4 regions of the Methylobacterium sp. Leaf111 genome follow, and region 2 is predicted to be linked to each of the others. Evidence: riboswitches for the same ligand, from Rfam matches in the RefSeq annotation. Region 2 holds a riboswitch; each other region holds the start of a gene.
The links. Region 2 has a riboswitch for cobalamin ahead of ASF41_RS11295 (TonB-dependent siderophore receptor). Riboswitches for the same ligand answer to the same signal wherever they lie in the genome.
Positions count from the first base shown of each region.

Region 1 (5,483 bases), on a different contig from region 2:
CCGCGAACCGGACGTCGACCAGCGGCGTGCCGGTGTACTGGTCGAGGGAGATCATCCGCTGCCCCGTCACGTCCTTCGGGTAGGCGGCCGCGGCGTAGACGCCGGTCTCCCCCGACGGCAGGGAGACCTCGAAGCCGCGCGGCATCCTGAGGGCTCGCAGGATGTCGACGGCGCGCGCGAGCCCGATGGTGGGGGTGGCGGCCGGCTGCGAGGTCGGAAGCGGAGCGTCCTCCATGGCCCATCCGGTGGTGGTGAGCATCTCCCGCATGGGCACGGTCGACACGGGCTTGTTGGCCCAGAGGGCGCTGGGCTGCCCGACGCCGGCCGCGTTGGACCAGGTGCGCAGATGCTGGCCCCACCAGGCCGACCAGGGCAGCCCGGTCAGGGCGAGGAAGAAGATTCCGGCCCCGGCGACCAAGCCGGTGACGGCGTGCAGGTCGCGCCACCACACGCGCCTGCGCGGCGTGCCGCGGAGGCGCACGACCCCGCCGCCCTGCTGGCGCGGCCACCAGAGATAGAAGCCCGTCAGAACCAGGATGATCGTGAACCCGGCCACGACCTCGATGAGTCCGTTGGCCACCGGTCCGAAGTAGGCGAGGCTGTGCAGGCCTCGCACCACCATCATGAACTCGTCGTCCCGGGCGACCCGGTCCAGCACCGAGCCGTCGTATGGGTTGAGATAGACCAGGATCCTGCGGGATCCCTCGGCCATCGTCACGACCGCGGAGGCGGACGGATCGGCGGGCTCGGTCAACGAGACCGGTACGGCGGTCGGCACGGCCTCGGAGGCGTTGAACAGCAGGACGTCCACACCCACGGGCGAGCTCGCCTGCACGGCGACCCTTGTCCGGTACGCGAACAGGGTCGCGTTGACCTCGTCCTTGAACAGGTAGAGCGAGCCGGTGACCGAGAGCAGGATCAGGACGGGCAGGCAGAGCAGGCCGGCGTAGAAGTGCCAGCGCCAGACGGCGCGATAGACGGCATCCTGCATCGGGCGGGCAGAAACGACGGCGCGGAAGGCCGTCGCGTCACCCTGGAGGGACTGAGACATGGTTGGGGGTCCGGCACGGAGCGATCTGGGACAAACGGATCGATCAGGCGGTCGGCGGACCTCGGGGACTGACGGATGGATCGGGCGGCGCCCGTGCGGTTCCCGGGTCTCCGGTCCGCCAGGCGCGGAGCACCGCATCGCCGGGCGACCAGCGCACGGCGACGAAGGCGAGAACCAGAACGGGCACCATGACGGCTTGCACCAGGGTGCAGCACGAATGACGACAGGGCAGTGCCGCGTCCGCCGGAGCGTCCGTTCCGGCGTGTTCGGCACAGATGATGGTGTTGAAGCTCAGCTGGGGCACGGGCGCCATGGAGCCCAGCAACGCCTGCAGGCAAAGCGCGTAGAGGACGGTCAGGGCGATGACCGCACGGCAGAATCCCCAATCTGGCCGCCAAGTACGCATGACAGCCGCGTAAGCTGTGGTTCCACGCTTCGTCAACATGGCAAAGTCATCTCACAGACTTTCACCCGGCATGTGATCTAGAACCGCCCCGCCAGGGTCAGGCGTACCGCCGTCGGCTCGACGGGGTGGAAGTGCCGGTCCGCGACGCCGTCCGCCGCCTCGCCGGGCAAACGGGAGGTGTAGAAGTAGGTGATCTGATCGGCCTGGGCGTTGGTCAGGTTCAACACGTCGAGGGACAGGCTGATTCCGTTGTCGAAGTTGTAGCCGACCCGCCCGTTGACCAGCGCCGTCGGGCGCGAGCGCACCGAATTGTCCTCGATCAGCGGCCGCGGCCCGAAGTAGCGCAGGCGCATCGCTCCGAACCAGCCCGGCCCCTCGCCGAAGGTGAAACCGGCCGAGGCAATGGTGGTGGGCGCCTCCGGGACCCGGTTGCCGACGGGGTCGTGATCCGCGAAGCGGGCATTCGTCACCGTCAGGTCCCCCTCCAGGGAAAGCCAGGGCGTCACTGCGTAGCGGTTGGTCCATTCGACGCCGAAGCGGCGGGTGGGACGGCTCGGCTCGGTGGTGCCGCTGTCGCCCTGGAACAGGTTCTCGGAGGCGAAGTCGAGCTGGAACAGCGTCACCGCCGTCTCCAGCCCGGCGAGGCTGCGGTTGCGCAGGCCGATCTCCGAGCCCGTCGAAGGCACGAGGAAGGGCGAGCGGCTGATGTTGAAGAGCGGGCTCGCCGGATCCACCGTCGCGGTGACGCCGCGGGCATCGTTCGAGTGGAAGCCGCCCCCGTAATTCACGAACACCTCGGTGTCGAACCAGGGTCCCAGCACGAGGCCGAGCTTCGGGTTGACGATCCCGTCCCGGGCCGTGCCGGAATTGGCCGGCGTGTCCGAGCGGACATCGGCGGAGAACCCGTCGGCGCGCACGCCGACGCTGGTGCGCAGCCAGTCGGTCCAGCGCATCCGGCTCTCGACGTAGAGGGCCGCGCTCGCCTCCAGCACCCGGTCATCGAGCACGGTCGAGCGGGTTTGCCGCGCCGTGGTGTTGAACAGGCCGACCCGGATGGCGTCGGTGCGGGTCTGGAGGCCGATCTCGTTCTCCACGGCCAAGCCGAACAGGGTGCCCTCGACGGTGTGGCTGACCTCGCCGCCGCCGAGCACCCGGCTGTCGCGCTGGCGGAACTGGTCGCCGTTCACCGGATCGTTGAGGAAGTAGGTGAAGTCGTTGAACAGGTTCATGCCGTAGCGGATGACGTAGCCGCTCGCCCGGGTGATGCCGGCGTCGCTCGTCCGGCTCCAGCGGCCCGAGAGGGAGAAGCGGCCGGTGTCGCCACCGTCCGTGGGATTCAGGGAGCCGAAGCGGCCGATGATCCCCTCCGCCACGGCGCGCTCCGGGATCTGGTTGGTGGCGTTCCACTTGGCCCAGTAGGCCATGCCGGTCAGCGCGAAGCCGTCGAGGGCCGTGCCCTGGCTGTAGCGGACGACGGCGTTCAGCTTGGCGAGGCGGTCGGGCACGTCCCAGGGGCCGTCATAGGTCTGGGCCTCGCCGGCCACGAGCAGGTGGCCTTCGCCGAGGGGCGCGGAGGCGATGCTGAGGGCGCGCTTGTAGCCGAAGCTGCCGAGCGACGTCAGCGCGAGGTTGCGCGCGACCGTGTCGAGATAGTCGATCCGCACCGAGCCGGCAGAGGCGAAGTCGCCGTCGCGGACGAAGTAGGGTCCCTTGTGGAATTCGACCGCGCCGACGAGTTCCGGGATCAGGAAATTCAGGTCGGCATAGCCCTGGCCGTGAGCGTGGGTGCGCATGTTCACCGGCATGCCGTCCACGTGAAGCGCGATGTCGGTGCCGTGGTCGAGGTTGAACCCGCGCAGGAAGAACTGGTTGGCCTTCCCCTCCCCGGAATGCTGGGTGACGATGAGGCCGGGCACGCTCTCGAGCGCCTCGCCGGGCCGGGTGATCGGCCGGCTGTTGAGTGCCGCCCCCGAGATCACGCCGGCGCTCGCCGCATCGACGCTGCGGAGGCCGCCGCCGATGCCGGTGACGCCGCCGACGAATCCCGCATGGGCGGCTGGCCCGCGGCCACCGCTGGCCGGGGCCTCGGCGGTCACGGACAATTCGGCGAGGTCCGCCTGCGCAGTCTCGGCGAACGCGTCCGGAATCCCGGCGCCGTAGGGCAGGAAACCGGCGCAGGCGCCGAGGAGCCAGGATCGGGCGGTGGGCCGTGAACGGGGAAACGATCGAGAACGGGAGGACGACATGGGACCTCGGGCGACGTCTGTGGCACGTCACCGCGAACGAGGCCGGCCCGGATGCCGCACGGCATCCGCCCCGACACCCACCAGGACACCCCGCCCGATGCGTTTCGCGTGTGACCACGACTGACGGCAGGTCTCCTGGCTCGCGGGTCACCGCCCTCTCATCGTCTTCCCAGATGTCGAGACACCCAGTGACGTGCTGATGAGGAACTCGCCGCTTACAGTTGCGGGGGCAGCCGCGGCGTTGGAGCAAAATTCCTCACCGCGTTCCCTTTTGATCCTCCGGGGAGGAACCGTCCGACGCCAGGAAGCCCGACACGCGGCGACGGCGTCAATGGCCACGCGGGGTTTTCGGGCGGGTGTGCCCGGCAGGCGACAGGCGTCGGGCGTCAGGGTCGGTCATCCGGTTTCCGCGCCGGCGCGCGCCGGCGGCCCGTGCCGGCCAGGACGGCGCCACCGGCCGCGAGGCCGAGGAGGATCCATTTCAGGGGAAGGCGCTCCGCGCCCTCGCTGCGCTGGGGCGCGGTCACCATGTGGCCCGGCGGAAGCTCCACGCCGGGCTTGCCGTAGGCCTGCGCGTCGGCGATCTGCTCGGCCGACACGGCCCATTCGGCGCCGATCTGCCGGTCATGCGCCATCAACGCGAGGCCGACCGCGAGGCCGACGGCCGCCGCCGCGAAGATCCTCACCGGCGTCCGCATCTCCCCCGCTCCCGTCTTCCCCGCTTTCCAGCGGCCGATCCGGCCCGAGGGTTAGGCGATCGACCCGCCGTCCGCCAGGGACCGGGGCCGGAGAGGAAGGTCCCGATTGTCCGCATTGCGGCCTTGAACGGTTTTAACCCGGTCTTCATCGGCTCTGCAAAAAACGCATGGGACCCCTAACGGCATGACTGGCCTGCGTTTTCGCGCGATTGAGCGCGCACTGTGCATCGCGATATCGCTGGGGCGAGACTGCTCCGCTTCGCGGCCGATCGTCGGCCATGCGAGCCCTGCCCCTCAGGACCCCGTCATGGATCATCCGGTCGCGACCCCGAAGCGCTCCTCCGCGGCTGGCGGCTGGGGGGCCCTGAAAAGTTGCGGCAAGCACCTGCTGGGAAGCCGGGCGCCCCTGTCGGGTGCGCGCGCGATGCTGAAAGCCAACCAGCCCGACGGCTTCGACTGTCCCGGCTGCGCCTGGGGCGATCCGGCGCACGGGTCCTCGTTCGAGTTCTGCGAGAACGGCGTGAAGGCGGTGTCCTGGGAGGCCACCGACAAGCGCACGCCGCCGAAGTTCTTCGCCAAGCACACCGTGAGCGCGCTGCGCGGCTGGACCGACTACGCCCTGGAGGGCGAGGGCCGCCTGACGCATCCGATGCGCTACGACGCGGCCAGCGACCGCTACGTCGCCACGACCTGGGACGCCGCCTTCGCGGAAATCGGCGCCACCCTGCGCGGGCTCGACCACCCGGACCAGGCCGAGTTCTACACCTCGGGCCGCGCCTCGAACGAAGCCGCCTACGTCTACCAGCTCTTCGCCCGGCACTACGGCACCAACAACTTCCCCGACTGCTCCAACATGTGCCACGAGGCCAGCGGCATCGCCCTCCAGGCGGCCATCGGCGTCGGCAAGGGCACCGTGCTGCTGGAGGATTTCGAGAAAGCCGACGCGATCTTCGTCGTTGGGCAGAACCCCGGCACCAACCATCCGCGCATGCTCGGCGACCTGCGGCGGGCGGCCCAGCGCGGCGCGAAGGTCGTGGTGTTCAATCCCGTGCGCGAGCGCGGGCTGGAGCGCTTCGCCGACC
Region 1 covers NZ_LMNE01000034.1:73,319-78,801, forward strand. Annotated here, with positions in the region: gene ASF41_RS15435 (PepSY domain-containing protein) at 1-1,051, opposite strand, end outside; gene ASF41_RS15440 (hypothetical protein) at 1,095-1,496, opposite strand; gene ASF41_RS15445 (TonB-dependent receptor) at 1,535-3,703, opposite strand; cobalamin riboswitch at 3,811-4,013, opposite strand; gene ASF41_RS15450 (hypothetical protein) at 4,090-4,401, opposite strand; gene ASF41_RS15455 (FdhF/YdeP family oxidoreductase) at 4,709-5,483, shown strand, end outside.
Region 1: it holds a riboswitch for cobalamin, as region 2 does, so the genes downstream of both, ASF41_RS15445 (TonB-dependent receptor) here and ASF41_RS11295 (TonB-dependent siderophore receptor) in region 2, are expected to answer to the same signal.

Region 2 (5,483 bases):
AGAGCACGCAATATATTCGGTGGGAAGGTTTTGAAGAGGTTTTAAAGGAAGTCGTTGATCGAGTGGTTTCGTCCTTCCCAGAGAGTGCCCAGATCGCTCAGGTCAGGTTGGATTATCTGGATAGGTTTATCGAGAGAGACGCGAGCGAGCCGCGTGCTAGCTGGCGAGAAGTTTTGCGTGAAGGCGACCACATCTCTCCCGATCATTTGGACCGCGAAACCGCATGGCATACCCACGTGGGCTGGTTTGAAGACGATGGTGAAATTGGTCGCCTGTTGCTCAACCTAAATGCTGATGCTTTTGCTGAGCCGGTGGACGCCGCACCCACTCCTCGTTCAATCGCAGTTTACTCCTTAGTTAGCTCGATCACGCCGGGCTCACTCACTCGGGAAACAGAAGCGATTATGAAGCGTTTTAATGTGCTCCATAACCGCTCGAAAATCGCTGTGCGTTCTATCTTGACGACGGGCATGCAAAGCCGCATTTCCATAGATATGGACGAGAGAACCGCATGAGCCCTCCGGCCCTTCCCATTCTCAACCAATCCGTCGATATGAGCGAGTTAGCTCGCGACGCGGCAGTGCATTACCGGTCCGCTATTTCTGGTCTGTCGCACCAGGTTGGGACAGAACAATCCAGCGGCGATTTTTCGGGTTACCCTAAATTCGATCGGTTTCGCCGTGAGACCCGTTCAGCGGAAAATGCCATTGTTTCGGTACGTGGACTGAAGCGTTACGGTGCAGGGTGGAATGGTTTCGGCGCCGAGGCACCACGCGAGGCCGCAATTCGAGATAGCCTTGAGTTTCTGAGTCGCACGAGCTCGGATGCAGTTTTCCAGGTCGACCTGGACGAGGATGGAGCTGTTAATCTCGCGGTTGACGTTGCTGACGTACGCATTTTGCTGACCTTCGAGGGTGATGGGCGAATCGCGTTATCGAGGCGGACTGCGTCAGCTTGGCTAGACATGGGCACTTATCCGATTCGTGGCAGCGTAGGTCGTGCGGCCCCCGATGTTGAACGTCTAATAAGCGGCGTATAGCGAAACGTCTTATGGCGAGTAGCCCGACGCCCTGCATGGCGTTCGCTCATCTCTTCGACGCTCAACAGCGGCCTACTTCGTTCGCTGCTACGATCGATGACCCGCCCGGCTCTTTCCGCTGCGAAATGCACGCGGTTAGCTCACGGTCTCAGGGAAATCCCGTCAGCAATCATGAAATTCTTGCTCGTGTTGTTATTGGCCCAAAAGGTTTAAAGGGGGATGGTCCCCTCGGTCTCGCAGACTCAGTCGCAAGCGAGATGTATAGGGCGGGGCTTTCTACTCTTCGTATTCCTGCAGATGGCAGTGCCGAAGATATTGCGAAGCTAGCTCGTTATCTAGTCCACCAGGCAGCCGCTTCTATTTCGGTTGGCGACGAAGCTTTCTGCGCGGGAGTGCTGGAATTTACCTGCGAAACCGTTCGGACTTTCTACGTTCCGCCTTGGACAATGCAGATGGTCGGAGCTTATGAATCTCCGGAGGTTGAGTATCCAAGCCACAGTGACGTTCTACAAGCTGTAAATCTTTTTCCATCGAAAAATCAGTCTAAGAACTGGGCTCGCAATTTCTTGTTTGACCAGGGCGTAAAATTTATACCCGCTGATAAATACGAGCGGGCAGATATTCGCGGTATCAGCTCACCCGGACGCTATGAGCCGCCGGTTTAAGTTCGGTCGAAGTGAGACCCCTCGAAGAAGCGTATGACTCGATGGGGTAATTCGGCATTCTCAATTCGAGGGTGAAATTCACTCTGGGATTTTTCGGCGGTGTGCCCTTTTAGGAAATACCCCCTGGGTGGGGGCGAACCGAGTTTTTTGTCTGGACAAGGTTTGTACGGCCCGTTCGCAGGACGGTCGCGCGTGACGCCCATTATTTTGACGGCGGCCGAGCCTCTTGCCCGGGGTGGGGGGCTAAAACCCGATTTTCTCTTAGAAATTGGCGGGGACGGCCTGAGTTTCAGCCTGCCCGGCTCAACAGGCGGCCAACCTGCACGGCTGACCAATCGCCTCCGCGAGCCGTTGGTACACGCCGGGCATTCAACTCCGCAGCAATCCTCCGGTGCGAGATGGTTCCGCTTGCCTGGATAGAGGACACCACGGGCAGGACGTTGGCCGCGAATGCGTCGGCCCCCGCCCGGTTCGCGCTGGCGCCCTTCGCCTGTGCCTCTAATAGGTTGGTGTGGTTGCCAAGGCGCACACCCTGCAACTTTTTAGCCGCGAGCGCTGCCTTTGTCCGGCTGGCGATCATGGCCCGCTCCTTCTCGGCCAACGCGGCGTAGACGTGCAGCATGAAGGGATCAGCGTCGGCCCCTAACTCGGCCACGATGAAGAGCACCCGCTGCGCCATCAGGCCGGCGATGAAGGCTACGTCGCGGGACAGGCGGTCCAGCTTGGCAACCACAACGGCGCACTTCGCCTTGCGGGCCGCAGCCAGGGCTGCCGCGAGTCTAGGCCGGCGCTCCAGCGCGTCGGCACCTTTTCCGGTCTCGACTTCCTCAAACTCCACGACCACCATGTAGCCGTTGGCCTGCGCAAACGCCTGGACGGCCGCGCGCTGCGCCTCGAGGCCGAGCCCACTCTTTCCTTGCCGGTCGGTGGAGACCCGGAGGTAGGCGACCAGGGGGCGAATGGCGTCGGGCATCGGTGTGTCTCGGGCTCCTGTGACAACACCATACGTCCGTATAGAGTTGTGCAATAGACGCGTAGCGAGGGTAATCGTGTCTGAGCGTCTAACTAGACTGAGTCTCGTGAGGGCGTGGCGTCGTCCTTCACCGTCCGCCCACGACCCTTTGCAGGTCCTCCGAAGGTCCGCTTTCCGGCAACCTGATGAACGAAGATGAACGACCACAATGGGTGGTTATGCGAAGGTCTGCTTTCGGGCCGAATTTTTGAAAAGCGGACGCTGCATAGCACCGAGGCAAACCTTCGTAAGTGCTGACCTGTAACCTTCCAGGCACACATCGTCGGAAAGCCTTTGCGTGCCATTGACGGCGGACGCTTTGATCGCGCTCCTTGTCCCCGACGGTTCCTCCCCGGAGGATCAAAAGGGAACGCGGTGAGGATGAGGTCCGAAAGGGCCTCCCCGAAGCCGCGGCTGCCCCCGCAACTGTAAGCGGCGAGCCCATCATCAACACGTCACTGGGTCTTCGGGCCTGGGAAGACGATGAGAGGGCGGTGACCCGCGAGCCAGGAGACCTGCCGTCAGTCGTGGTCACACGCGAAACGCATCGGGCGGGGTGTCCTGATGGGTGTCGAGGCGTTCGGCTGTCCTCACGACAGGCAAGCGCCCAGGCCTCGTTCGCGGTGACGTGCCACAGACGTCGCCCGAGGCTTGTCCCGTGTCCTCCCCCTCCCGAACCGCGTGCCTGCGCACGCTCGCGCTCGCCTGCGCCGCCCTGCCGGCTCCCGTCCTCGCGCAACAGGCCGCCGCGCCATTTGCGAACGTGCCCCGGGGAGGCGAGGCCGCGGTCTCGCTATCCGAACTATCGGTTTCCGCCACGGGCGTGCCGACCCCAATCGACCAGGTCGGTTCCAGCGTCACCGTACTTACCGCCGGCACGCTGGAAGCCCAGCAGCGCCGCACCGTCCCGGATGCCCTCCAGCAGGTCCCCGGCCTCAACGTCGTGCAGACCGGCGGCCCGGGCGGTCAGACCTCGGTATTCATTCGCGGCTCGAACTCGAACCACGTGAAGGTCCTTATCGACGGCATCGACGCCACCGATCCGTCGAACCCCAACGGATCGTTCGACTTCGGACAGCTTCTAACCGACGACCTCTCGCGTATCGAGGTGCTGCGGGGTCCACAGAGCGGCCTCTACGGCAGCGACGCCATCGGAGGCGCGATCTCCTTCACGACGAAACGTGGCGAGGGACCGGCCAGGGCGAGCCTGCGCATCGAGGGCGGGTCGTTCGGGACCTTCAACCAAAGCGGCAGGATCAGCGGGTCGGAGGACGGCTTCGACTATTCGGTCTCGATCCAACACTTCCGTGCGGCGGCGACCCCGGTGACGCCGCCGAACCTCGTCCCGCTCGGACGCCCGATCCATCCAAACTTCTACGACAACGAGACCGTTTCGGCGAAGTTCGGCTACCAGTTCACCGACACGTTCCGGGTCAACTCGGTCACGCGATTCATCAATTCGCGACTTCTGTTCACCGGCACCGACTTCAGCACCTTCCCGGCCTTCCCGGCAGCGTTCCGGAGCGCTGCCGACGTGCAGCAGGTCTTCACCCGCAACGAGGCCGAGTGGACGCCGTTCGCCGGCTTCCACAACCTCTTCGCCATCAACTACTCGAACCTCTACAACCGGCAGCAGGGCCCTCTCGACCCGCTGGCCACCCCCGACGCGACCACGGGATTGGGCGAGCGCACCCGCTACGAGTACCGCGGCGACTACCTGCTCTCGCCGGGCAATTTCGTCCTGTTCGGGGCGCAGCGTGACGAGGAGACCCTGTTGACCACCGACCCGAGCCCGTTCGGGGCCGGCAACCTGCGGGCACGCAACGGCAACACGGCCGGCTACGGGGAGGTGCAGCTGACGCCCTTCGAGCGAGCGTCGTTCGTGGCCAACATCCGCCACGACGAGAACGACGCCTTCGGGCCGGCCACCACCTTCCGCGTCGCGCCGAGCTACGTCATGTCCGTCACCGAGACCCGGATCAAAGGCAGCGTCGGCACCGGCTTCAAGGCGCCGACCCTGAGCCAACTGTTCCAGAGTTTCCCCGCCTCGAACTTCTTCGCCAACCCGAACCTCCGGCCGGAAGAAAGCCTCGGCTACGATGCGGGCATCGAGCAGCCGCTGGGGGACCGTATCCTCGTCGGCGCGACCTACTACGCCAACGACTTCAAGAACCTCATCACCGCGAATGCGACGTTCACCTCGAACGAGAACGTCGGCCGGGCCGTATCCTACGGGGCGGAAGCCTTCGTCGCTGTCCGGTTCTCAGATACCCTCACCGGCCGGATCGACTACACCAACACGGTGACCAAGAACGAGATCACCCACCAGGAGCTCCTGCGCCGGCCCCGTCACAAGGGCAGCGCGACGGCCTTCTGGACACCCCTCCCGGGGCTGACCGTCAGCGGCACCGTGCTCGTGCTGGGCCACTTCGTCGACGGCAACCGGGACTTCTCGGTGGCGCGGCTCAAGAACCCGGGCTTCACCCTGGTCAACCTGGCGGTGAACTACGACGTGAGCGAGACGGTGAGCGTGTTCGGTCGGGTCGATAACCTGTTCGACCGTCGCTACGAGAACCCCACCGGCTTCCTCGGCGCCGGCCTCGCCGTGTACGGCGGCGTCCGCCTGACCACGTTTTGAGGCCGCACATGGCACGACGGTCGGGGTTCCCGGTGCTGACGGTGATGCTGGCCGTCGGCCAGACGTGGTCGATTACCGGGGGAATGGCCGCCCCGGCGCCTGACCGACCACGGCACGTCGTCTCGATGA
Region 2 covers NZ_LMNE01000015.1:33,010-38,492, reverse strand. Annotated here, with positions in the region: gene ASF41_RS23700 (TIGR04255 family protein) at 1-515, shown strand, start outside; gene ASF41_RS24780 (hypothetical protein) at 512-1,039, shown strand; gene ASF41_RS24775 (hypothetical protein) at 1,075-1,704, shown strand; gene ASF41_RS11300 (recombinase family protein) at 1,994-2,677, opposite strand; cobalamin riboswitch at 3,042-3,254, shown strand; gene ASF41_RS11295 (TonB-dependent siderophore receptor) at 3,375-5,354, shown strand; gene ASF41_RS11290 (ABC transporter substrate-binding protein) at 5,438-5,483, shown strand, end outside.

Region 3 (5,483 bases), on a different contig from region 2:
GCATCGGTCAGGACGATCGCGAGGGCACGCTGCTCCAGGGCCCCCTCGATACCGATCGCCACCGCCATCAGCGATACGATCACCAGAAGACCCGGCAGGCGCACGGCCTGGCTTGCGGCAGCTCCGAGCGAGGCAAAACAGATCAGAAGCATTTGCGCACCAACGACACCGGAAGGTAGACTACCTAGGTATTGAGAGGACACAAGCGGAAATAAACAGCACTTTTGTGCTTTGCACAATTTCAGCTGCACTGCGGTCGTTAGTCCATTATCAACCTTAGCACTCCGTGAGCGACCCAACACAGGAAGACGACCCAGGCTAGAGTCAGTCCGAACCTCAGCCCCAGGATCGTGAGGGTCGAGACCCCGTGCACGGCGCGGCCGAAGGCGGCCCGCCGCGGCGGGATCGCGGGCCCGTCGACACGCGGTTCGGGATCGTTGGTTTTCTCCAGCAACCGCTCGATGAAGAACCCGAAGGCGATCGCCGTCGCCCGCACGGGCCGTATCGCGCGCTAAGCCGTCGCTCAGCACCGACCGCGTCGCCCGCGCCCTCACGGCGCGCGGCACATCCGGTGCGGGCGCAGGCGACGCGGGAACGGAGCGTTCCCGAACGGAAAGTCCCGATCCACGGATCACGGCGCAGTCCGGACTGTTTCCGACTAGCCCGGCGGTCGCCGCCGGATCAGGCGCGTCGAACGGCGCCCCCGCCCGCGGCGTCGCGGCGGCGCCGGCCGGGCCTGCGCCCTCCGATCAGGCGCCCGGGTCCTGCTCTCCGAGGGATTTGCGGTACTGCCGTGATCGCGCCCTCCCCATGCTGTTTGAGGAGGGATGTCCCACGTGTCTGCTCACCGCCAACGCCCGGATTCGGCGGGGGTGTCGGAACCGGGCCGGGAGGGCGGTCGCTTCCTGAAGCCCCTGCGCGCGGCGCGCGGCCTATGCCGGCACCCGCTCGCCACTGTGGTCGGGGCCGAATACGACACTGTCCTCTCGCAGCTGGAGACCGGACGGGGACGGATCCCACCGAATTGCTACCGCGCCTGGGCGGCCGTCCGCGACGTCCCCGTCAAGGCCCTCGTCCGGGCCCCGATTCGCGTCGACGGCCCGTTCACCCACGCGATCCTGTTCGCGGACCACGACGCGGTGGCGGCGAGCGGCTGAGGCGACCCGCCCCCGAGCCCGTCCCCGGCGCCGTCAGGGACAGGCGGCGTCCTCCTGCGCCTGTGCGGCCGACTTCGGGGCGTTGCGGGCGCGCTCGGCCCGCAGCTCCCGCTCGGCCATCAGCCAGAACTCGACCTCGAACCCCTCGGGGCGGTGGTTGCGCTCCCAGATCTCATGGGCGCGCTCGCGGATCCGCTCGAAAGTGATCCCATCCTCGGACATCGTGCTCTCTGCTCCTTCAGTCTCGGTCACAGCGTCACAGCCCGGTTCTCCCTGCGGGGCCAACGCTCCACGGCGGGATTTGTCCCCCGATCCGCGCGAGGCTGCCCCGGTCGCCCCGTTCGCAGGGCAGGCTGCCGAACCCCGGGGGATTTGACGGCGGCGCCGGAAACGGCCTAGCTTACCCGCGACGGTTCCTCTTTAACGAGGATCAAAAGGGAACGCGGTGAGGGCGAGAGCCCGAGGCCGCGGCTGCCCCCGCAACTGTAAGCGGCGAGCTCCTCATCAACACGTCACTGGGTGAACGGTCCGTCAGGACCCGGGCCTGGGAAGACGATGGGAGGGCGGTGACCCGCGAGCCAGGAGACCTGCCGTCAGTCGTGGTCACACGCGAAACGCATCGGGCGGGGTGTCCTGGTGGGTGTCGGGGCGTTCGCTTGCCGCGAACGGACCGACCTCTTCGCGGTGACGTGCCACTCCGCGCGACTCGTCGCGTCAGCCGTCCCGTCGATGCCCGTCCTCGCCCGCAAGTCTTGCTCCCGCATGCTCCCTCCGGCCGCCCCGCGCGGCCCGGTGACGGCTGCGCCGCGGACACGCCGGCCCCGGGCCCCGCTTGCCAATTGTAATGTTATAACATTCAGTCTAGCGGAGACGGCAGGTCGGCCCCGACCGATGCCCGCGCCCTTGTTCGGTTGCCCCATGTCCGGTTGCCCCACGTCCAGTTACCCCACATCCCGTTACCCTATGCCCGTCGCCCCCATCCCGTCCCGAACCGCGAACGCGCGCGGGTCGCGGCAAGGCCCGACCTTGCCGTCGCGACACGTCCTGCCCCTGGCGGCCCTGCTCGGCGGCCTGCTGCCGATCTCCGCCGAGGCCGAGACCCGGGAGGTCCCCCCGGCCGTCACCCTGGATACCCTGGAGGTCGCGGGCTCCGGGCGGGGCGGCCCGGCGCCCGCCGAGGGGCTCAACCTGCGCAGCCCCGGCCGCAGCGCCAGCCGCCTCGGCCTGACGGCCCTGGAGACCCCCGCCAGCGTCGACGTGATCGCGGGCGAGACCACGCGGCTGCGCGGCCAGAACACGGTGGCGGAGGCCGTCACCCAGAACGCCACCGGCATCACCACGGTGGCGGCGCCGGGCAACGGCAACGGCGCCTTCACGGCCCGGGGCTTTTCCGGCCCGAACTCGATCCAGCAGCTCTACGACGGCACCCGCCTGTTCGTGGGCGCCGGCACCGTCACCTTCCCGTTCGACACCTGGAACGTCGAGCGCATCGAGGTGCTGCGCGGGCCGGCCTCCGTGCTCTACGGCGACGGCGCCATCGGCGGCGTGATCAATGTCGTCACCAAGAAGCCGGTCTTCACGCCCCTCAACGAGGCCCGCGCGGCGGTCGGCTCGGACGGTCTGGCGCGTCTGGCCCTGGATTCCGGCGGCCCGATCGGGGAGGCGCTCGCCTACCGCCTCAACATCAGCGGCAACCGGGCCGAGGGCTGGATCGCCCCGGACGGGAGCTTCCGCAACCTCGCGGTCTCGGGCGCCCTGACCCTGCAGGCGACGCCGGACCTCGCCGTCACCCTGAGCCATGATTTCGGCTATCAGGAGCCGGCCCGCTACTGGGGCACGCCCCTCGTCGACGGGCGCATCCGCGACGCCCTCCGGTTCAACAACTACAACGTCCGCGACGCCCAGATCCTCTGGACCGACAACTGGACGCAACTGCGCGCCGAGTGGACGCCGAGCGCCGACGTCACGGTCCGCAACACCGCCTACCGGCTCCAGAGCCGGCGCCAGTGGCGGGACGTGGAGCAATACGCCTTCAACCGCGGCACCGGCCGGATCGACCGCTCCGACTACCTCGAGATCTACCACCAGCAGGAGCAGATCGGGAATCGCCTCGACGCCACCTTCCGCGGCACCCTGTTCGGCTTCCGCAACGAATTCCTGGCCGGGTTCGACGTGAACCACATCGCCTTCCGGCACACCAACAACTTCTACTTCGACACCACCACCAGCGTCGATCCCTTCGCCTACGACCCGGGCCTGTTCCCGGCCGAGGGCCGCGCCCGGCCCGCCTACGCCACCAGCACGCGCCAGGCCTCGGTCTTCGCCGAGAACCGCCTGATCCTGTCCGACCAGGTCTCGCTCCTGGCCGGCGTGCGCTACGACGCGCCGGTGCTGCAGCGGACCGACCTCGTCACCGGCAACACCTTCGACCGCGACTTCCGGGCGCTGAGCTACCGCTTCGGCGCCGTCTACAACCCGACGCCGCTGCTGGCGCTCTATGCCCAGTACGCCACCGCCACCGATCCGGTGGGCAGCCTGATCTCCCTGTCGCAGAGTCTCGCCAACTTCCGGCTCTCCACCGGCGAGCAGGTGGAGGTCGGCGCCAAGGGCGTGGCCTGGGACGGCCGGGCCGAGTGGACGCTGGCCGGCTACCGCATCGTCAAGGACAACCTGATCTCGGCGGTACCGGGCCAGCCGACGCTCTCGACCCAGGTCGGGCAGCAATCCTCCCTCGGCGTCGAGGCGGCCCTGAGCCTGCACCTCTCCGAGGCCTGGCGCATCGACGCCAACCTGGCGCTGCTGCACGCCCAGTACGACACCTTCGACCAGGCGGTCGGCGGGGCGGTGGTGTCCTATGCCGGGCGCCAGCCCATCGACGTGCCGGAGCGCGTCGGCAACCTCTGGGTCACTTACGCCTTCGCCCCGGCCTGGGAGGCCCGGGTCGGCCTGCAGCACGTGGGCGAGACCTTCAGCGACTTCGGCAACCAGGCGAAGCGCCCGGCCTACACCCTGGTCAATGCCGGGCTCGACCACCAGGTCACGCCGGATTCGCGCCTGTCGCTGCGCGCCTACAACCTGTTCGACACGATCTACGCGATCAGCGGCAACGCGGTGAACGGGGTCGGCACCAACTGGCTGCTGGGCCGGCCTCGCTCCGTCGAGGTCGCCTACAGCGTCCGGTTCTGATGCGGGCCTCTCCGAAACGGGCCTTCCTGAAGCCCCTGAAGCGCGGGCTGATCCTCGGCCACCGCTGGCTCGGCATCGCCACGGGGCTGTTCCTCGCCGCCTGGGTGCTGTCGGGGCTGGTGATGCTCTACGTGGCGTTTCCGGCCCTGAAGGAGGCCGAGCGCCTGTCCCGCCTCGCGCCCCTCGCCTGGGACCGGGTCCTCCTCGGCCCGGACGCGGCCCTGGCCCGGGCCGGGCTCGACCCGGCCCCCGGCGGCCTCAGCCTGTCCATGCGGGGCGGGGCGCCGGTCTATCAGGTCACCACCCGCGACGACGCCCGGCACGTGGTCTCGGCCGAGACCGGGCAGGCCCTGGGCGAGATCGACGGGGCGGCCGCCCGGGCGTCGTTCGGCGAGGGCGCCACCGTGCGGGCGGTGACCCGCGACCCATGGACGGTGCGCGACCGCTACGACCCGGTGCGCCCCTTCCACGTGGTGGCGCTCGGGGACGCGGCCGGCACCGAGCTCTACGTCTCGGCCCGCACGGGCGCGGTCGTCCTCGACACCACCCGCCGGGAGCGCCTGTGGAACTGGCTCGGGGCGATCCCGCACTGGTTCTACCCCACGCCCCTGCGGGCGCGGGGCGAACTCTGGCGCGGCACCGTGCTGTGGGTCTCCGGCCTCGCCACCGCCGGGGTGCTGAGCGGCCTCGCCCTGGGGATCTGGCGCCTGCGCCTGTACCGGCCCTACGCCGCGGGGGTGAGCCCCTATCGCGGCCTCGGGCGCTGGCACCACCTCCTCGGCACCCTCGGGGGCCTGAGCCTCCTCAGCTTCGTGGCGAGCGGCTGGCTCTCCATGAACCCGAACCACTGGTTCTCGCCCCGCACGCCCCCGGCGGCCCTGCAGGCGGCCTATGCCGGGCCCCCGGCCGCGGTCGGCCGCGCGGCCCTCGACGGCCTGGCGCGGCCGGGGATCGTCGAGGTCCGGTTCACGCAGGTCGGCGGCCGGCCCGTGCTGGTCGCCGCCGATGCCCGGGGCCGCCGGGTCGCGGTCCCGCCGCCCACGGAGGCGATCTTGCGCGCCGCAGCCGCCCGCGCCTGGCCGGAGGCCCGCATCGCCGCGACCGAGACGCTGACCGCCTACGACGCCTACTGGTATCCCC
Region 3 covers NZ_LMNE01000004.1:20,773-26,255, forward strand. Annotated here, with positions in the region: gene ASF41_RS05705 (hypothetical protein) at 1-152, opposite strand, end outside; gene ASF41_RS05715 (XRE family transcriptional regulator) at 873-1,157, shown strand; gene ASF41_RS05720 (DUF2934 domain-containing protein) at 1,191-1,379, opposite strand; cobalamin riboswitch at 1,551-1,767, shown strand; gene ASF41_RS05725 (TonB-dependent siderophore receptor) at 2,121-4,343, shown strand; gene ASF41_RS05730 (peptidase) at 4,343-5,483, shown strand, end outside.
Region 3: it holds a riboswitch for cobalamin, as region 2 does, so the genes downstream of both, ASF41_RS05725 (TonB-dependent siderophore receptor) here and ASF41_RS11295 (TonB-dependent siderophore receptor) in region 2, are expected to answer to the same signal.

Region 4 (5,483 bases), on a different contig from region 2:
AGGACAGGAAGACGATGTCCCCCGGCGCCTGACCGAGATCGATCGCGGCTTCGCCCTCGTCGAGGGAGACCGTATCGATGCGGATCAGGTGCATGGCGGGCGCTTATCCCGCCAAGGCGGCGGCGACGGCGGCCTGGTCGAACCCCTTGAGGCCGATCACCACGAGGCGGCCGTCGCGGAGCTCGCTGGACTTCCAGGGGCGGTCGTAATGGTGGGCGATGCGGGCACCGACGCCCTGGACCACGAGGCGCATCGGCTTGCCGGTAACCTCGGCGAAGCCCTTGATGCGCAGCACGCCCTCCGTCTCAGCGGCGCGGGCGACGCGGATGGCCAGGTCCTCGGCCGAGGCCGTGGCCGCCACCGGCAGCGCCACCGAATCGAAGTCGTCGTGGTCGTGGTCCTCGCCCTCGCCGTGGTGGGAGGGACGCGCGTCGAGGTCGTCCTCGGCCGCCGCCTGGATCCCCAGGATCACGCGCGGGTCGAGGCGGCCGTGCTCGGCCTCCACCATCTTCACCGCGCGGGGCAGGTGTTCGGTGACCTCGGCCCGGACCTTGGCGCGCCCGGCCTCGTCGAGGAGGTCGGCCTTGTTCATCACCACGAGGTCGGCGCAGAGGAGCTGGTCCTCGAACACCTCCTCGAGGGGATTGTCGTGGTCGACGCTTGCGTCGTCAGCGCGCTGGGCGGCGAGCGCCGCCGGATCGTCGGCGAAGAAGCCGGCGGCCACGGCCGGGCCGTCGATGACCGCGACCACGCCGTCCACCGTCACCCGCGAGCGGATCGCCGGCCACTGGAAGGCCTGGACCAGGGGTTTGGGTAGGGCGAGGCCCGAGGTCTCGATCAGGATGTGCTCGGGCGGATCGGCCCGGTCGAGGAGCTTGTTCAGGGCCGGCACGAAATCGTCGGCCACGGTGCAGCAGATGCAGCCGTTGGCGAGCTCGACGATGTCCTCGTCGCCGCAGCCCTCGATGCCGCAGGCGGCCAGGAACGAGCCGTCGAAGCCGATGTCGCCGAACTCGTTGACGATGATGGCGAGGCGCCGGCCGTTCGCGTTCTCCACGAGGTGGCGCACCAGGGTGGTCTTGCCGGCCCCGAGGAAGCCCGTGACGATGGTGCAGGGGATCTTGGCGACGAGGGTCATTCGGCGGCGTCCGGAAGGGGGGGCGCCGCGACGGGCGGCGGGAATGGGGGAAGGCGGGCGACGACGCCCTTGCGGAATTCCTGCGGCCGGGCCTTCCACGGCACGATGCCGTCCGGCGTCTCGGCATAGAGCGCCACGCCGTCCAGGATGGTGCCGGCCGACGCGACCGGGTCGAGATCGCCGTAGACGTAGGTCCAGCGGCCTTGCGAGGCCACCGCCACCGTGCAGGGGCGCTTGCAGACCGAGAGGCATTCGACGCTCTCGACCGTGATGCCCGGGTGGCCGCCGGCGCTCACGGCGTCCTGAAGCGCGGCGAGCAGGCGGGCGCCAGCCCGCGGCTCCGAGGCGTCGCCGGCCGTCCGGCAGGTGGCGCAGACGTAGAGGGTGACGGCGGCGTGGTCCGTGTCAGGCCGCGGGTTGGGCATGTGGTCAGGCATGGGTCGGCCGCGCGTGGGTCGGCCGGGTCTTGCCGAACAGCCCCCAGGCCCAGCCATAGGCCAGCCCGATCACCGCCCAGAACACGAAGGCGATGCCCAGCGAGCGCGCCGCGAACTGCGCGGCGTAGGAGGCCGGCAGGTTCGAGGCGGCGTGGCTCGCCTCCGGCGCACCCGCGAGATGGGGCGCGACGAGGAGCACGATGCCGCCCGCGATGGTGATCGGCGCCCGCCGGATCGCGATGAGGTAGAGCCCCATGGCGGTGGCCGCGGCGGTCATCACCCACCAGAACTGGCGGTCGGCCAGCGGCGCGGCCTCCATCCCGGGGAGTTCCGGCGCGAGGCCGAGGGCGGGGGCCAGCGCCACCGCGAGGAAGCCGCCGATGGCGAAGCGCAGGCCGGTCTCGGGGCTGGGCTCGCGGTTGCAGGCCAGGAGCACGGCACCGAGCAGGAACGCGTAGCCGACGCCGCCCACCAGGGTGGCGAGCGCGGTGAAGGCCATGCGCGGCAGGCCGGGGCCGGGCTGCCAGTCGGGCGCGACCTCGCCGCCCGCCACCGAGGGATCCTTGGTGCCGTGATCGTGACCGCCATGGACGCGGACGATCAGCGAGGCGGGGGTCGGCCGAACGGGGGCGGCGGAGGCCTGCGTCTCGTAGCGCTCGGCCGCGATGATGAGCGGCGAGGTGAGTGCGAGCTGCAGGCCCGTCGCGACGACGGCCGCGAGGAAGCCGGCGACCAGGGCCGCCGACACGAGCCGGATGATCATGGGATTGTCTGCCTTAAGCGGAGACGCTCAGTGGCAGGGGAAGTTCTGGCTGTGGCGGAAGTCGTGCGCCGCGTTGTGCAGCGCCATCGCGGGGGCGAAGCCTGCCATGAACACGAGGCCGAGGCCGAGGAAGGCGGCCACGAGCACGGCGCCGAGGCGCTCGTTGGTGCGGGTGCCGGTCAGGACGAGGGTGTTGGTCGACATCGGGTTCATCTCCTGGCCGCCCCGCCGGCGGCCGTCAAGCATCGAGCGGGAGGACGGCAGGTCTCCTGGCTCGCGGGTCGCTGGTCCTGCCGCCTTCCCGGATCGCTCCAGTGGCTGATGGCAGTCCCGTCTCCGCTCACAGTTGCGGGGGCAGCTGCGGTTTCGAGGTCGCCCCCTCACCGCATTCCCTTTTCACCCCGTCGCCGGGGCACCGTCCGGTCCACGCTTCTACGCGGTTGCCGATCTGCTGACAACGCGGCCCGGATCGGATTCCCGCCTTTGACCCGGGACCTCGATTTCGGGCACAGCAGGCCGCATGCCGCATCCTCCACCCAGACTGACCCTCGTGCTCGGCGGCGCGCGCTCCGGCAAGAGCGCCCATGCCGAGGGGCTGATCGAGGCGCAGCCTCGGCCCTGGCTCTACCTCGCCACCGCCCAGGCCTGGGACGACGAGATGCGCGAGCGCATCGCGCTCCACCGCGCCCGCCGCCCGGACGGCTGGATCACGCAGGACGTGCCGCTCGCCCTGCCCGAGGCGGTCGCCGCCGCGACCGGGCCGGTGCTGGTCGATTGCCTCACCCTCTGGCTCACCAACCTGATCCTGGCGGAGGCCGACGTGGACGCCGCCACCGCCGCGCTGCTCGCGGCCTGCGCGGCGGCCTCCGGCCCGGTGGTCCTGGTGGGCAACGAGGTCGGCCTCGGGATCGTGCCGGACAACGCGCTGGCCCGCCGTTTCCGCGATGCGGCGGGGCGCCTGCACCAGCGCCTCGCGGCCCAGGCGGACCGCGTCGTCCTCACGGTGGCGGGCCTGCCCCTGATCGTGAAACCCCAACCCGGAGCCACCCCATGACCGACGCCGACCGCCATCGCGAAAAGATGGAGAAGCGCAAGGCCGTCCAGGATGCCGAGGTGGCGGAGAAGACGATTGAGAAGGGGCTCCTCATCGTCAACACCGGGCCGGGGAAGGGCAAGACCACGGCGGCCCTCGGGCTGATGCTGCGGGCGCTGGGCCACGGCTGGCGCGTCGGCGTGGTGCAGTTCATCAAGGGTGCCTGGGACACCGGCGAGAAGCACGCCCTCACGGCCTTCGGCGACCGGATCGACTGGCACACCCTCGGCGAGGGCTTCACCTGGGAAACCCAGGACAAGGCCCGCGACATCGCCGCCGCCGAGCACGCCTGGGCCAAGGCCCTCGACCTCATGGCCGATCCGACGATCCGCCTCGTGGTGCTGGACGAGCTCAACATCGCCCTGCGCTACGACTACTTGGATCTCGAGGCCGTGGTGGCGGCCTTCCGGGCGCGCCGACCGGACCTCCACGTCGTGGTCACCGGCCGCAACGCCAAGCCGGCCCTGATCGAGGCCGCCGACCTCGTCACCGAGATGGCGGTCGTGAAGCATCACTTCGCCGCCGGGGTGAAGGCGCAGGTGGGCATCGAATTCTGATGCGCTTCGTCCTCGGCCCGGTCGGGCTCCTTGTCCTGTCGGGCATCCATCCGGCCTACGCTGAAACCGCGCCGGCCTGGCCGGCCAGCTATCTCGGCCGCGTCGAGGCCCTGGCGGTGGTGGAGGGCCTGAACGCCCGGCTGCTCGCCAGCCGCTCCGCCACCGCGACCCTCGAAGGCTGGTGCACCGAGCACGGCATGGCCGCGACGCCGCGGCTCGCGGCGAATCGGCAGCGCGGCGCGGACAAGCCCGCCTCGGAGGAGACGCGCCGGCGCCTGAATGCCGGCCCCGACACCGTCCTCCGCTACCGTCAGGTGCGGCTCGCCTGCGGCGACCACGTCCTGTCGGAGGCGGACAACTGGTACGTGCCCGAGCGCCTGACCCCGGAGATGAACCGCCTGCTCGAGACCACCGACACGCCGTTCGGCCGGGCGGTCCAGGCCCTCGGCACGACGCGGCAGACCATCGGGGCGGAACTCCTGTGGCAGCCCCTGCCGCAAGGGTGGGAGCAGGCGCCGCCCCCGGCGTCGACCTGCGGCGACCTCGCGATTCCCGACCATCTGTTCCGGCACCGGGCCGTGCTGTTCACGGCGGAGCGCGTGCCGTTCTCGGAGGTGGTCGAGACCTACGGGGCCGCCATCCTGGCCTTTCGTCGCGCCGCGCGGCCCGCCGATCCGGCCTGCGCCGCATCCCCGTCGGACGGGCCGCAGCCATGACCCACGCCCTCATGATCCAGGGCACCGGCTCGGATGTCGGCAAGTCGCTGATCGTGGCCGGGCTGTGCCGGGTCTTCGCGCGGCGCGGGCTCGCCGTGCGGCCCTTCAAGCCGCAGAACATGTCGAACAATGCCGCCGTCACCGCCGATGGCGGCGAGATCGGGCGGGCCCAGGCGTTGCAGGCGCGGGCGGCGGGGGTGGCGCTATCGGTGCACATGAACCCGGTGCTGCTGAAGCCCCAGAGCGAGACCGGCAGCCAGGTCGTGGTCCAGGGCCGCATGGTCGGCACCGCCAGGGCGCGGGACTATCAGGCCTGGAAGCCGCGTCTCCTCGCCTCCGTGCTGGAGAGCTTCTCGTACCTGAAGGCGCAAGCCGACCTCGTGGTGGTGGAGGGGGCGGGCTCGGCGTCCGAGGTCAACCTGCGGGCCGGCGACATCGCGAATATGGGATTCGCCCGCGCCACCGGCACGCCGGTGATCCTGCTCGGCGACATCGACCGGGGCGGCGTCATCGCCAGCCTCGTGGGCACCAAGGCGGTGATCGACCCGGAGGACGCCGCGATGATCCGGGGCTTCCTCGTCAACCGCTTCCGCGGCGATCCCAGCCTGTTCGCCGACGGCATGGCCACCATCGCGCAGGCGACCGGCTGGCCGAGCTTCGGGCTGATCCCGCACTTTCCCGACGCGGCGCGCCTGCCGGCGGAGGACGCCCTCGGCCTCGCGGGCTCGGACACCGGATCGGCCCGGCGCAGGGTCGTTGCCGTGCCGGTGCTGCCGCGC
Region 4 covers NZ_LMNE01000001.1:784,758-790,240, reverse strand. Annotated here, with positions in the region: gene cobN (cobaltochelatase subunit CobN) at 1-94, opposite strand, end outside; gene cobW (cobalamin biosynthesis protein CobW) at 104-1,138, opposite strand; gene ASF41_RS03485 (DUF1636 domain-containing protein) at 1,135-1,575, opposite strand; gene ASF41_RS03480 (CbtA family protein) at 1,568-2,338, opposite strand; gene ASF41_RS03475 (CbtB-domain containing protein) at 2,366-2,542, opposite strand; cobalamin riboswitch at 2,580-2,773, opposite strand; gene cobU (bifunctional adenosylcobinamide kinase/adenosylcobinamide-phosphate guanylyltransferase) at 2,859-3,392, shown strand; gene cobO (cob(I)yrinic acid a,c-diamide adenosyltransferase) at 3,389-3,988, shown strand; gene ASF41_RS03460 (hypothetical protein) at 3,988-4,704, shown strand; gene ASF41_RS03455 (cobyric acid synthase) at 4,701-5,483, shown strand, end outside.
Region 4: it holds a riboswitch for cobalamin, as region 2 does, so the genes downstream of both, ASF41_RS03475 (CbtB-domain containing protein) here and ASF41_RS11295 (TonB-dependent siderophore receptor) in region 2, are expected to answer to the same signal.